One region of the Stenotrophomonas sp. YJH_SMC_81 genome, then DNA from elsewhere that is predicted to be linked to it. Evidence: predicted binding sites of a transcription regulator. Region 1 holds the regulator's gene; each other region holds the start of a gene.
The links. Region 1 encodes FliA, which starts transcription of late flagellar genes. Its sites were predicted from a motif close to TAAAGTTTNNCNNNCNNNGGCCGATAA; they were not measured.
Positions count from the first base shown of each region.

Region 2: a site for FliA is predicted at 1,749-1,775, ahead of AC5P8U_RS05685 (GGDEF domain-containing protein). Genes of this name have one in related genera too.
Region 3: a site for FliA is predicted at 3,375-3,401, ahead of AC5P8U_RS02530 (methyl-accepting chemotaxis protein). Genes of this name have one in related genera too.

Region 1 covers NZ_JCAFUB010000003.1:324,787-329,468, forward strand. Annotated here, with positions in the region: gene AC5P8U_RS07935 (chemotaxis protein CheA) at 1-1,653, opposite strand, end outside; gene AC5P8U_RS07940 (protein phosphatase CheZ) at 1,656-2,261, opposite strand; gene cheY (chemotaxis response regulator CheY) at 2,261-2,653, opposite strand; gene AC5P8U_RS07950 (RNA polymerase sigma factor FliA) at 2,711-3,454, opposite strand; gene AC5P8U_RS07955 (MinD/ParA family ATP-binding protein) at 3,451-4,338, opposite strand; gene flhF (flagellar biosynthesis GTPase FlhF) at 4,325-4,682, opposite strand, start outside.
Region 2 covers NZ_JCAFUB010000002.1:456,628-461,309, forward strand. Annotated here, with positions in the region: gene AC5P8U_RS05670 (S-(hydroxymethyl)glutathione dehydrogenase/class III alcohol dehydrogenase) at 1-486, shown strand, start outside; gene AC5P8U_RS05675 (YqcC family protein) at 495-842, shown strand; gene fghA (S-formylglutathione hydrolase) at 865-1,695, shown strand; gene AC5P8U_RS05685 (GGDEF domain-containing protein) at 1,884-3,329, shown strand; gene AC5P8U_RS05690 (hypothetical protein) at 3,444-3,782, opposite strand; gene AC5P8U_RS05695 (DegV family protein) at 3,860-4,682, opposite strand, start outside.
Region 3 covers NZ_JCAFUB010000001.1:544,707-549,388, reverse strand. Annotated here, with positions in the region: gene AC5P8U_RS02550 (adenylosuccinate synthase) at 1-818, shown strand, start outside; gene AC5P8U_RS02545 (hypothetical protein) at 951-1,619, shown strand; gene AC5P8U_RS02540 (M23 family metallopeptidase) at 1,549-2,229, opposite strand; gene AC5P8U_RS02535 (L,D-transpeptidase family protein) at 2,234-3,196, opposite strand; gene AC5P8U_RS02530 (methyl-accepting chemotaxis protein) at 3,431-4,682, shown strand, end outside.

The sequences.
Region 1 (4,682 bases):
CGAGGCGGCCGGCGTCACATCCAGCCACTGGCGCAGATCGACCAGTGGCAGCGTATGCGAACGACGGTCGAGCACGGCGCGGCCATCGAACCAGCCCAGCGAGGTGCGCGGCGCGTGCAGCACTTCCATCACGCGCGCCAGCGGCAGTGCATAGACGTCCTCGCCGGCCTGCACCAGCAGGGTCGGCAGGATCGCCAGGGTGAGCGGCACGCGGATCAGGAAGCGGCTGCCACGGCCCAGCTCGGACTGGATCTGGATCTGGCCACTCAGTTCGCGGATGCGCGACTGCACCACATCCATGCCAACGCCACGGCCGGAGATATCCGTGACCTGCTGCTTGGTCGAGAAGCCAGGCAGGAACACCAGGTGCAGGCACTCCTCGCTGCTCAGGCGGGCGGCAGCTTCCGGATCGATCAGGCCCTTCTCACGCGCCTTCGCGCGCAGCTTCTCCGGATCGATGCCGGCACCGTCGTCCTGCACTTCAATGCTGACGTAGTCGCCTTCCTGCTGGGCCGACAGGCGTACATGGCCCATCCGCGGCTTGCCCTGTGCTTCGCGCAGATCGGGCATTTCCACGCCATGGTCGATGGCGTTGCGGACCAGGTGCACCAGCGGGTCGGCCAGCGCTTCGACCAGGTTGCGGTCGAGCTCGGTCTCGGCACCGATCAGCTCCAGGTCCACTTCCTTCTTCAGCGAGCGGGCAACGTCTCGGGCGACCTTGGGGAAGCGCGAGAAGACCTTGCCCACCGGCTGCATGCGGGTACGCATCACCGCCGACTGCAGGCGCGCGGTGGCGATGTCCAGGGTCGACACGGCGCGGTCCAGTTCCTCGTCGCGCAGGCGCGCACGCAGGGTCTTGAGCCGGTTGCGTGACAGCACCAGTTCGCCGATCAGATTGACGATCGCGTCCAGGCGCTTGGTGTCCACGCGCACGGTATGTTCGGCTTCGGCCAGCGGCTTGGCGGCCGGCTTGGTCGCCGCTGCAGTTGCCGGTGCGGCCGGTGCGGCCAGTGGGCGTGGTGCCGCGATCGGTGCGGGCGCTACCGCAGCGATGGGCTTGGCGCCGGGTGCGGCGCCACCGTGCAGCTGGTCGAGCAGGGCTTCGAACTCGTCTTCGCTGATCAGGCCGTCGTCAGCCTTCTTTGCCGGCGCGACCGCAGTCGGTGCGTTGCCGCCGTGCAGCTGGTCGAGCAGGGCCTCGAACTCGTCGTCGGTGATCAGGTCGCTGCCACCCGCAGCGGGAGCTGCTGCGGCGGCGGGTGCAGCCACGGCACCGCCATGCATGTCGAACTGGGCGATCAGCTCCGGCGGCGCATAGCCCGGCTCGGTGCCGGAGGAAACTGCATCCAGCATCGCTTGCAGGTAGTCCAGCGATTGCTGGGCGGCATCGAAGTGATGGGCCTGCAGTACGGCCTGGCCCGCGCGCGCGATGCCCAGCGCTTCTTCGGCGGCGTGGCACAACTCGACCATGGCGGTGACGCCGAGGAAGCCGGCGCCGCCCTTGAGCGTGTGGTAGCCCCGGAACACCGCGTTGAGCTGCTCGGTGTCCTGTGGTGCCTGCTCCAGCGACACCAGCTGTTCGCCCAGGCGATCCAGGATTTCCTGCGCCTCGATGATGAAATCGGCAGTGATGTCGTCGGATACCGCGCTCATGCTTACAGCCCCAGGTCCGACAGCAGGTCGTCGGCGTCGTTCTGCGAGACCGCGTGGCGGTCCAGTCCCTTCAGTGCCGGCCCGGCCAGTTCCGGATCGGTGCGATGCTGTTCCGGCGGCAGGCCGAGCGCGCCGAAGCCCTCGTGCACGCGGCGGACGATGCCGACCACGCGACGGATGATCTGCCCGGTCAGGTCCTGGTAGCTCTGGGTCAGGGCGATCTCGGTGAGGTTGTGGCGGATGCGCTCGAGCTGTGCATCCTGGCCGGGCTGCAGGCCTTCGGCGCGCAGCTGTTCGGTCAGGCTGCGGCATTCCTCGGCCAGGTCCAGGGTGCGGTGCGTCGCCTGTTCGGTCATCGCCACCACGTGGTCCAGGCGTGCGCAGGCATCGTCCAGTTCGCCGGCCTCGCTGGGCACGGTCGGCAGTTCACCCAGGGCCTGCCCGAGCTCGCGGGCCAGCCGCGAGAGGCCGCTCATCATCGGCTGCGTGCGCAGCGCGACCAGTCCGTCGATGCGTTGCCGCCAGGCGGTTTCGTCACCGGACTCCAGTGCGTCCAGTGCTTCCTGCAGGCGCAGGGCGAGGGCATTCTTGTCGACCGTGGTGTCCATCAGGCGCTGGCCGCCAGGCGTTCGAAGATCTTGCCGAGCTTCTCTTCCAGCGTCTGCGCGGTGAACGGCTTGATGATGTAGCCGTTCACCCCGTTCTGGGCCGCTTCGATGATCTGCTCGCGCTTGGCTTCGGCGGTGACCATCAGCACCGGCAGGGTCTTCAGCTTGGCGTCGGCACGGATCGCCTTGAGCAGCTCGATGCCGGTCATGACCGGCATGTTCCAGTCGGTGACCACGAAATCGAACGGCTGGCTCTGCAGCAGCGACAGCGCGGCATGCCCGTCCTCGGCTTCGGCGGTGTTGGTGAAGCCCAGATCGCCCAGCAGGTTCTTGACGATGCGACGCATGGTCGAGAAGTCGTCCACGATCAGGATGCGCATGTTCTTGTTCAAAGCAGAGTTCCTTTGTTGTTCATTCCGGGCGGCCGGGGGCAGCTGCCTCGGGGATGTTCATTCTTCGAGGCCGGCGTCGACGGCCTCGAATACCTTCAGCCGGCCGCGCAGGCGCAGCACCGCCTGGCCGTGGATCTGGCAGACCCGCGACTCGCTCACGCCGAGCACCGCGCCGATCTCCTTCAGATTGAGTTCCTGCTCGTAGTAGAGCGAGAGCACCAGCTGTTCGCGCTCGGGCAGATGGCCGATGGCCTTGCCCAGCTCGCGGCCGAACTCGCTGCGCTCCAGCACCTGCTGCGGGGTCGGGCCACCCTGGGCGACCGTGTCCAGCTCGCCCTGGTCCTCGATGCGCGACTCCAGGCTCAGCACCTGGCCACGCGCAGCGTCTTCCATCAGGCGCAGGTACTCGGGCAGTGGCATCTCCATCGCGGCGGCCACTTCGGTGGCGCTGGCGGCGCGGCCGCTGCTCTGTTCCAGGCGGCGGATGGTGGCCGCAGCATCGCGTGCACGGCGGTGCACCGAGCGCGGCACCCAGTCGCCACGGCGGATCTCGTCGATCATCGAGCCACGGATACGGATCGAGGCATAGGTCTCAAACGAGGCGCCCTGGTCGGCGTCGTAGCTGCGCGAAGCCTCGATCAGGCCCATCATGCCCGCCTGGATCAGGTCGTCGACTTCGACGCTGGCCGGCAGGCGCGCGGCCAGATGGTGGGCGATGCGCCGCACCAGGTCCGAGTGCTGGGCGATGACCTCGTTGGCCGCCGAGCGCTGGACTTCCCTGTACTGGGCCGCGCCTTTCATGCCGCCACCCCGCGCTGCTTGAGAATGCGTTCGAGGAAGAACTCGACGCCGCCGCGTGGTTCGGTGGGCGCCTGCCAGCGGGCCGTGCGGCGCGCGATCTCGGTGATGGCCAGTGCGGACGGGCTGGACGGGTAGGCCTTCACCACCGGCTGCTGGCGCTGCACCGACAGGCGCAGCCAGTCATCCTGCGGCACGCAGCCCAGGTAGTTCAGCGAGACATCGGCGAGGAACTTCTCGCAGACGCGGGTCAGCTTCTCGTACAGTACGCGGCCCTCGTTGGGGTCGCGCACCATGTTGGCCACCACCTGGACGCGGTCCACGCCACGTTCGCGCGAGAGCACCTTGATCAGCGCGTAGGCGTCGGTGATCGACGCCGGCTCGTCACAGACCACCACCACGGTGTCCTGCGCGGCCTGGCAGAAGGTCAGCACGCCGTCGGTGATGCCCGCGGCGGTGTCCACCACCATGATGTCCAGCTCGCGTTCCAGCTCGGAGAACACGTTGACCAGGCCGACGTGCTCGGCCGGGGCCAGCTCGGCCATGTGCCGGCGGCCGGACGCGGCCGGGACCACCAGCACGCCGTTCGGGCCTTCGACGATGACGTCGTCCAGCGAGCAGCGGCCGGCAACCAGGTCGGCCAGCGTATAGGTGGGGTTCAAGCCCAGGATCACGTCGATGTTGGCCAGGCCGAGGTCGGCGTCCAGCAGCAGCGTGCGCTTGCCCATGCCGGCCAGCGCCACGGCCAGGTTGGCCGACACGTTGGTCTTGCCCACGCCGCCCTTGCCGCCGGTCACGGCGATGGTGCGCACAGGGCCGAGCGGCTCGCTGCGGGTGGCCGACAGCGGGAAGGTCTTGGTCAGCTTGGCGTACTCACGCGACGGCATGGTTCAACTCCGGGTTGCAGGGCATATCGGCCGCTCGGCGCAAATCTTCAAGGCGAAGTACGAGATTGGCCGCACTGGCCCGGTGCAGGTCGTCCGGAACGTCCTGGCCGTCGGTCACCCAGGTGATCGGCAGGGCGTGGTCCACGGCCACCGACAGGGCGTTGCCGAAGCGGCCGGTTTCGTCCAGCTTGCTCAGCACCAGGCCCTGCAGGTTGGCGGCACCGAAGCGGCGGACCACCTCGTCCATGTCGCCGAAGCTGGTGTTGGCCGGCAGCACCAGCAGGGTGCGCACCTGGCGCGCGGCGCGCAGCCACTGCAGCTGCGCGGCCAGCGCGCGGTCGCGC
Region 2 (4,682 bases), on a different contig from region 1:
GCCAAGGCCGGCCGCATCATCGCGGTGGACACCAATCCGTCCAAGTTCGAACTGGCGCGCGAATTCGGCGCCACCGACTGCATCAACCCGAAGGACTTCGACAAGCCGATCCAGCAGGTCATCGTGGAAATGACCACCTGGGGTGTGGACCACAGCTTCGAGTGCATCGGCAACGTCAACGTGATGCGCGCGGCGCTGGAATGCGCGCACCGTGGCTGGGGCCAGAGCGTGGTGATCGGCGTGGCCGGTGCCGGGCAGGAGATCTCCACCCGCCCGTTCCAGCTGGTAACCGGCCGCAAGTGGATGGGCACTGCCTTCGGTGGCGTGAAGGGCCGCAGCCAGCTGCCGGGCATGGTCGAGGACGCGATGAAGGGCGACATCGAACTGGCCCCGTTCGTTACCCATACCATGGACCTGGACAGGATCAACGACGCCTTCGACCTGATGCATGAAGGCAAGTCGATCCGTTCGGTGGTCCACTACTGAGGCGCGTCATGGGCTGGCTGGATGCCCTTCGCAGGCCGCGTGCGGAAGATCCGCGCGCGGCCCTGGTCGACCCGATCGAGCAGGCGTTGCGTGCGCTGGGCTGGGTCGACGGCGAGGTGGGGCCACCGCGTGCGGTGACTTCGGCCTTCGGCAGCGACGATGGCATGCCGTTCGAGCACTGGCTTGCGCAGGTATTCCTGCCGCGCCTGCACGAAGCCCGCGCTGACGGCCAATGGCCACCGCGCAGCGACGTGGCGGTGGCGGCGTACCGCAATCTGGATGGCCAGCCTGGCGTCGAATCGCTTCTGCGCCTGCTGTCGCAGCTGGATGAGTTGATCAACACACGTGACGGCTGACGCCGCCGCGCAGGAGAGCACCATGGAATGCATTGAACACCGCGCCTGTTTCGGCGGCTGGCAGGACGTCTACCGGCACCATTCCACCACGCTGGGCTGCGACATGCAGTTCGCCGTGTACCTGCCGCCGCAGGCGGAAACGCAGAAGCTGCCGGTGCTGTATTGGCTGAGCGGCCTGACCTGCACCGAGCAGAATTTCATCACCAAGGCCGGCGCGCAGCGCTATGCGGTCGAGCACGGTGTGATCATCGTCGCGCCGGATACCAGCCCGCGCGGTGATGACGTGGCCGATGCCGAAGGCTACGACCTGGGCAAGGGGGCAGGCTTCTACCTCAATGCCACCCGTGCTCCGTGGGCGAAGCACTACCGCATGCACGACTACGTGGCGCAGGAACTGCCGGCGCTGATCGAGGCGAACTTCGCGGTGACCGATGCACGCGCGATCAGCGGCCATTCGATGGGCGGCCATGGTGCGCTGGTGATCGCGCTGCGCAACCCGGGGCGCTACCGCAGTGTGTCGGCGTTCTCGCCGATCGTCGCGCCCAGCCACGTACCGTGGGGGCAGAAGGCGTTCACGGCTTATCTGGGCGACAACCCAGCCGACTGGGCGCAGTGGGACGCGTGTGCGTTGCTGGCGACGGCCAGCGAGCGCCTGCCGTTGCTGGTCGACCAGGGCGAGGCGGACGAGTTCCTGCAGACCCAGCTGCAGCCGCAGCGCCTGCAGCAGGCCTGCGGCGCAGCCGGCCATCCGCTGACCCTGCGCCTGCAGCCGGGCTACGACCACAGCTACTATTTCATCGCCAGCTTCATCGGCGAGCACGTCGCCCACCACGCCCGCGCCCTGCACGCCTGAGGGCTTTCCGGTAGTGCCGGCCGCTGGCCGGCAATCCCAGGGGATCACAGGGCTGCGGGTTGCCGGCCAGCGGCCGGCACTACCGTGGTGGTGCACGCGGAGTGTCGTTTTGCCGCAGTGGATCACGCCGCTGTGGCGTGCCGGCGCGCTATCGTGCGCTCAGACGGCCTTGCGGATCGGGGGGATGCATGCCGGTAGTGCTGGCGCTGCTGTACGTGCTCTGCCATGGGCTGGCCGTGGCGTTCTGGCCGAGCCCGGCGGGCGTGGGTTCTTTCCTGTTCCTGACCGGCGCACCGCTGCTGGCCGCCGCCGCGTGCCTGCTGCGGGCGCAACGTGACCGCGCCGCTCTGGGCTGGCGTTCTACCGCGATGGCACTGCTGCTGTGGGCCGGTGGCATGACGTTCAACATGGTGGATGCGCTGGGTGCCGGCCGGGCTGACTTCACCCCACGCGTCAGCCTGTTGTTGTACGTGCTGTATGGCGTGCCGCTGGTGTTCATCCTGGCCCGGGCACGCCGCGAGCGCCCGAGCATCAGCCTGATCGACGCGGCGATGGCGGCGCTGCTGGGTGTGCTGTTCTTCGTGCACACCGCATCGTTCGCCGCCCGTGTCGAGGTCGACGCCCATGCCATGTCCAACATGCAGCGCATGTTCGACATCCAGAACCTGTGTATCGCCGCGTTCGCCGTGGTGCGATGGCTGGCCGGCGACGTGCCCGAACGGCGCAGGTTCTTCCGTGCACTGGCGCTGTACGCACTGGCCTATCTGCTGGTGGCCTACTACATCAACCACTACACCTCCGATGATGCATTCGGTGCGTTCAACGACCTGCTGATCGACGTACCTTTTCTGCTGATCGCCTGCATGGCGCTGGACACGGCGCCGGACACAGGCACCACGGCACACCCGCGGCTGGCGAGGACGGTGCAAGCCGCCGGTCCGATCATCCTGCCGTTGCTGCTGCTGGTGGTCGGCACGCTGGTGGTCGATCATGCGCGGCCGTTGGCCGTCGCGGGCTTCGTCGTAGCCACCCTTGGTTTCGGCCTGCGCAGCGTCCTGCTGCAGACCGATCTGCTGGAGCGTCAGGCGGCGCTGGATCAACTGGCGCGGCAGGATGGCCTCACCGGCGTGGCCAATCGCCGCGAGTTCGACGCGCGGCTGACCTCCGAGTGGAATCGCGCGCGGCGCAGCGGCACCGAGCTGGGCCTGCTGCTGGTGGATATCGACCACTTCAAGGCCTTCAACGACCGGCACGGCCATCCGGCCGGTGATCGTTGCCTGCAGGCGGTGGCCGGGGTGCTGAAGGGCGTCGCAGGTCGCGGCGGTGACAGCGTTGCGCGTTATGGCGGTGAAGAATTCGCTGTCATCGTGCCTGGAAGCCCACTGTCGGGCGTGCTGGCGCTGGCCGAGCGCCTGCGCGAAGCGGTCGAAGCGCTGCCATTGCCGGAAGGCCCGGTCAGCATCAGCGTCGGCGTGGGCTACCTGCACCCACCGGCGCTGGCCAGTGCCGACCAGCTGCTGGCCGATGCCGATGCCGGCCTGTATGCCGCAAAGCGTGCCGGCCGCAACCGGGTGGTCCTGCATGCGCGCGTGCTGGATGACGAGGGCAACGCGCACGGCACCATGGACTGTTGAGCGGACCAGCCCATGGCGTGCCGCCCGTCCAGGGACATCGCACTGGGTAGTGCCGGCCGCTGGCCGGCATCTCCTCGGTTGCCGGCCAGCGGCCGGCCCTACCACGGCGTGGCCTCAACGCACGTCGCGCAGTTCCCAGTGGTGGCCGGCCAGCAGGCGCAGGCGCTGCTTGAACACGTCACTGTCGATACGGGTGGTGGCGACCAGGTTGATGCGCAGGTCCTTCTGCTCGCCAGTCACGGTGGCGTCCGGATCGGTCACGCCCCACTGCGGTTCCACCGCATCCGGGTCGGGTTGCTTGGCTTTCCAGCGCTCGAACAGCGTGCCGCTGCGCAGGGCGTCCTGCAGCTCTTCGGCGAACCCGGCGGCGCCCTGCGAATGGAAGGACAGGTCAGGGTCGTTGCCGCGGGCTTTGGACGGGTCGGGCAGGCTGATGTGGTACTGCGCGGGCATGAAGTTCTCCTTGAAGTGCGGCAAGACTGGCACAACCGCGGTGGAATCGATGTGCAGATTCCAGCCACGGTCGGCCTTCATTCAAACCGATGTGGCCCATCGGCGAAACCCACCGTGACCGCGCCCTTGCCGACATTGACCATGCCGGTCAGGCTCATCACCGATTCGTACACGGTCACGCCATGGCCGGCGCAGACCTCTTTCAGCTGTGCGTAGCCGGGCAGGGCACGCAACTCGTCCAGTTCTCCGCCGTAGCTGACGCACACCGTCGGCGTCATCAGCCCCGCACGTACGCGCTGGCCGACCACCGCGAACAGCTTCTGCACGGCGCTGTCGAAGCCCTTGATCTTGGCGACCGGCCCGGTTTCGCCGCGGTAGCCGTGCAGCACCGGCTTGATGTCCAGTGCGCTGCCCAGCGCCGCACTGAGCAGGCCGACGCTGCGGTCGCCCTTGTGCCGGGCGCGCGCACGCATGTAGTACAGATCACGGGTGACCATGTAGCCGTGCACGTTGCCGGCCAGTTCTTCCAGCCGCTCGCGGATCTGCTGCACGCTGGCGCCACTGTCACGCAGGCGAACCGCCTCCACCGCAGTCACCGCCTGCGCGGCGAACAGGTTCTGGGTATCTAGCACGCGCAGCGCGAACGGCGAGTTGTAGCCCGCCGCCTGCCGCACCGGTTTGTAGTCGTTGAGGATGGCGAAGCTGGCCTGCAGCGCATTATCGTGGATCGGGCTGCGGGTCTTGGTGATGGTCATGCAGAACACGTGGTCGTAATCGATCACCAGCTGCTGCAGGAACAGGTCGCGGATCTGGTTGACACTGAAGGGGATGGTCTCCGCCTCGGCACCGTGCTCGGCCACGTGTGCATGCAGGAAACTCAGCGTGGCCTGCTCATCGCGA
Region 3 (4,682 bases), on a different contig from region 1:
AAGAACTGCTGCGCACCGCGCTGGATTACCACAACTTCGTGCTGACCAAGTATCTGAACACCGATGCGGTCGACTTCCAGAAGACCTTCGACGAAGCGCTGGCCTTTGGCGAGTACGTGCAACCGATGAAGTCCGACGTGGCCGGCATCCTGCACGACCTGCGCAAGCAGGGTAAGCGCGTGCTGTTCGAAGGCGCGCAGGGTGCGCTGCTGGACATCGACCACGGCACCTACCCGTATGTCACCAGCTCCAACACCACCGTCGGTGGTGCGCTGGCCGGTTCCGGCGTCGGCGCCGATTCGATCGACTACGTGCTGGGCATCGCCAAGGCCTACGCCACTCGCGTCGGCGGCGGCCCGTTCCCGACCGAACTGGACGACGAAGTCGGCCAGGGCATCCGTGACCGCGGCGCCGAATACGGCGCATCGACCGGCCGCCCGCGTCGTTGCGGCTGGATGGACATCGTCGCGCTGAAGCGCGCCGTGGCCATCAACGGCATCAGCGGCCTGTGCATCACCAAGCTGGACGTGCTCGATGGCATGGAAAAGCTGAAGGTCTGCATCGCCTACGAATACAACGGCAAGCGCACCGAATATGCTCCGCTGGATGCGCAGGGCTGGGAAGAGTGCACCCCGGTGTACCTGGAGTTCCCGGGCTGGAGCGAGAACACCCACGGCATCACCCAGTGGGACGAGCTGCCGCCGGCGGCACGCGCCTACCTGCGTTCGCTGGAAGAACTGGCCGGCTGCCCGATCAGCATCGTTTCGACCGGCCCGGACCGCGACCACACCATGGTCCTGCAGGACCCGTTTGCCTGAGTGAGAGACCGGTAGCGCTGGGCCCTGCCTGGTGTTGCTGAAGGAAAAGCCCCGCGCAAGCGGGGCTTTTTCGTTTTCGGTACTGTGGCGGCACAGCCGGCAGGGCAGCGCAGCGATGACGGAGACTTCGGCATGAAGGGCGAGACGGTCGCACGGGTGACTCTGTGGCTGCTGTGGAGCCTGTGGACGCTGGCCTGCATCGTGCTGGTGCTGGGCGCGCTCGCCAATTACCTGGCTTCGCGCACGCAGACCCTGCCGCTGGTGCTGCAGCCGGGCGCGACCGCCGAGATCACGGTGTACCGCTTCATCGACGACCCGCTGCGACTGCGTCTGCGTTATGCGGATGACGGCGCCGATCCGGCGGTCGATCCCGAGCTGCGCCTGCGCGCGGAAACCCCAACCGATCGCACCGAGTTCCGCGCGGACAGCCGCTCGGCGGTGACCGATCCGGAGATCCACCGCGCACTGGAATCGGTCGAGCGAGACCGGTTCGCCGCCTCGTACTTCGGCTACGGCCGCAGTGACGCACTGCGGCGAGGCCGTTCCTCGCTGCGGCTGACCGTGCTGGAGGTCGATCCGGCGTTGGCCGGCCGTGCGGCCTCGGTGGACCTGCTGCCGCCGATGGACGTGCTGAAGCTGACCGACCTCGACTACCTCTGGCTGTGGCCGTTCTTCTTCTGGAAGATGGCGGCGCTGTTGCTGATGATTCCAGGAGCTGCGTTGGCCGTCTTTACTGTGGCATTGCGACGCTGGCAGCGCCGGGCATCATCGCTGCCGACTTCAGCAGCGGATAGGGATTGATCGACTCTCCCTTCCACCACTGCTTCTCCGGCCCCAGCACATGCACCTCGAAATGCAGGTGTGGGGCCTCGGCGCTGGCGTTGCCCGTGCTGCCGACGTAGCCGATCACCTCGCCGCGCTTGATCACCTGCTTCTCGGCCAGGCCATCGGCGTAGCGCTGCAGGTGCGCGTAGTAGTAGCACCAATGCCCGCTGGGCTCGAACTGGTAGATCGTCAGGCCACCGCGCTCGCTGTCGAACAGTTTCTCCACCGTGCCATCGGCCACCGCCAGCACCGGCGTACCTGCATCGGCCATGATGTCGATGGCATCGTGTACGCGGCCCTCGCTGCGTGCATCGGTGAAGGTATCGCGCAGCTGCGAGGGCAGGATGCCCTGCACCGGCAGCAGCAAGCCGGACGGTGCATCGGCAGCCTGGGCGGCCGGCGGCGCGGTGGAGGCGGGTGGGGCTGTTGCGCCTGGCGCTGCCGGTTCCGTCACCGGCGCGGCGGCCACCGTCGATGGCGCTTCCGGCAGCGCGTCGGTCACCGGCTCATCCATATCGCGGTGCAGCCACCAACCTGCACCCAATCCCAGCAGAACACCCAGCACGATCAGTTGCGAAAGACGCATCGACTCACTCCTGCATCACGACAGGCACCGAGGTGTCCACTGCGTCGGCCACGCGCAGTGCATCCCAATTGGTCATGCGTACGCAGCCATGCGACTCGGTCTTGCCCACGTGGCCGGGTTCAGGCGTGCCATGCAGGCCGTAATGCGGCTTGGACAGATCGATCCAGACCCGGCCGACCGGATTGTTCGGGCCGGGCGGCAGCGTGGCTTTCTTTTCCCCCTTGCGGGCATCCCAGAACAGCTTGGGGTTGTAGTGGAACGGCGGGTCGCGGTACACGCCCAGGATTTTCCATTCACCGATCGGCAACGGGTCGTGCTGGCTGCCGGATGACACCGGCACCTGCGCGATCAGCTTGCCCTGCGCGTCCAGTAGCTGCAGTGTGGAGTCGGATTTGTCGACCACGATTCTGGCGGCCTTCGGCAATGCGGCCGGGGCGATGTTGGGGACCTGGATGCGGCTGCCAGCCCTGGTCAGATCCACGCCGGGATTGAGCATCTTCATCAGCTCTGGGGACGCGTGGAAGCGCTCGCCCAGGGCTTCTTCCACACTGCTGTAGCCCAGCGATTTCAGCTTGGCCTGGTCGGCGGGTCCTTTCGGTATCGGCTGGAACGGGCCGGCGACATCCTCAGCAGTCAGCGTGTAGCTGGCCAGCGGCGTGATCGTATCGGCCTGCAGAGCCTTCCAGGTGGCGTCGTCCAGCTCACCCGTTACGGTCAGGCCGTGTGCCGTCTGGAAGCCTGACACCGCCCGCCGCTGGTTGCTGCCTACCTCACCATCAATCTGGCCCGGAGAGAAGTTCGCACGATCCAGCAGCACCTGGGCATGCAGTGCGGAGCGCACTGCGGTGTCCGGGCCAGCCTTCTCGGCAATGGGGGCGGGCAGGTTGGGCGGCGGCGCCTGCGCGAAGGCCGGCGACGCCAGCAGCGAGATTGCGAGCAGGGTGGATCGGGACACAGATGAGCGCATTGGGATCTCCAGCAGGTACGCCGCCACCTTGCCCGCAGGCGGCGCCGAGCCGCCGTGAAAGGGATCTGATGCCCGCATGAGCAGGCATGTCATTGCGGCCGGTTGCCAGCGGCAGGTGCCGCTGGGGACGGGGGCTCACCAAGGTGAACGGTGGCCGACGCCGTCGATGGGCGGCGATCAAGATTGCCTGCCGTGCCGCCGATAAGGCCACATCCCCCCGTTTTGGATACCCCCATGAACTACTTGAGGAACGTCAGGGTTGCCTGGCGTCTTGGGCTGGGCTTTGGCCTGTTGCTGCTGCTGGTTGCCGCCGTAGTGGCCACCGGCGCCACCGCCAGCGTCGTGCAGAAGCGCGCGATGCAGCAGGTGGTCGACGTCAGCGTGGCCAAGGTGCGCCTGTTGTCGCAGATGCTCGACGCCAACAACCAGATGATGGTGGTGCGGCGCGAGATGCTGATCCGCCAGGGCGAAGACCGCGGCAGCGATGAGAAGCGCATTGCCGATCTGGTCAAGCGCTATGAGGCCAGCTGGACCGCCTACCAGGCACTGCCAGGCGATGCGGAGGGCAAGGCCATCGCGGAAGCCATCGCGGCCAAGCGTGCCATCGCGCGCCCGCTCAACAAGCAGACCAGCGAACTGATGGAGCAGGGCGACTACCCGGGTGCCGTGGCACTGACCCTGGGCCCGGTGCAGGAAGCGGCCAACGGCTGGAACAAGGCACTGTCCGATGGCGTGGATTTCGAAGAGAAGGAAAGCCGTGAGGCAGCCGCCGAGGCCATCCGCCTGGGCGAGCGCAGCCTGCTGCAGCTGCTGGTGCTGGGCGGCGTTGCACTGCTGGTCGGCATCGGTGCCTCGGTGATGATCGGGCGCAGCCTGACCGGCCCGCTGGCCCGCGCGGTGAACCTGGCCGAGCGCCTGTCCAAGGGCCAGCTGGACCAGGAGTTCCGCCTCGGCGGCCGTGACGAACTGACCCAGCTGGGCGAGGCGATGGCCAGCGTGCGCCAGAGTGTGCAGGCGGCGATCGGCGCGCAGTTGCAGATGGCCGAGCAGCACGAGGCCGGTGCAATCCGCTATCGCATGGACGCCAGTGCGTTCCCCGGTGATTTCGGCCGCATGGTGCAGGCCACGAACAGCCTGGTCGAGTCGCACGTGCAGGTGGAACTGCTGATGGCCGAGGTGATGCAGCGTTACGCCATGGGTGACCTCAGCCGCGACCTGCCGGACTACCCGGGCGAGAAGGGCACGCTGACCCGCACCCTGGCAGCGGTGAAGCAGAGCCTGATGGCGATCAACGCGCAGATCGATGAACTGGCCCGCGCCGCACGCGCCGGCGATTTCAGCATGCGTGGCGATGCCGCTGCGTTCCAGTACCAGTTCAAGACGATGGTCGAGCACCTCAACGGCATGATGGCCAGTTCGCAGGCCAGCATCGCCGATGTTTCCGACGTGCTGCGCGCGATCTCGCATGGCGACCTGACCGCACGCA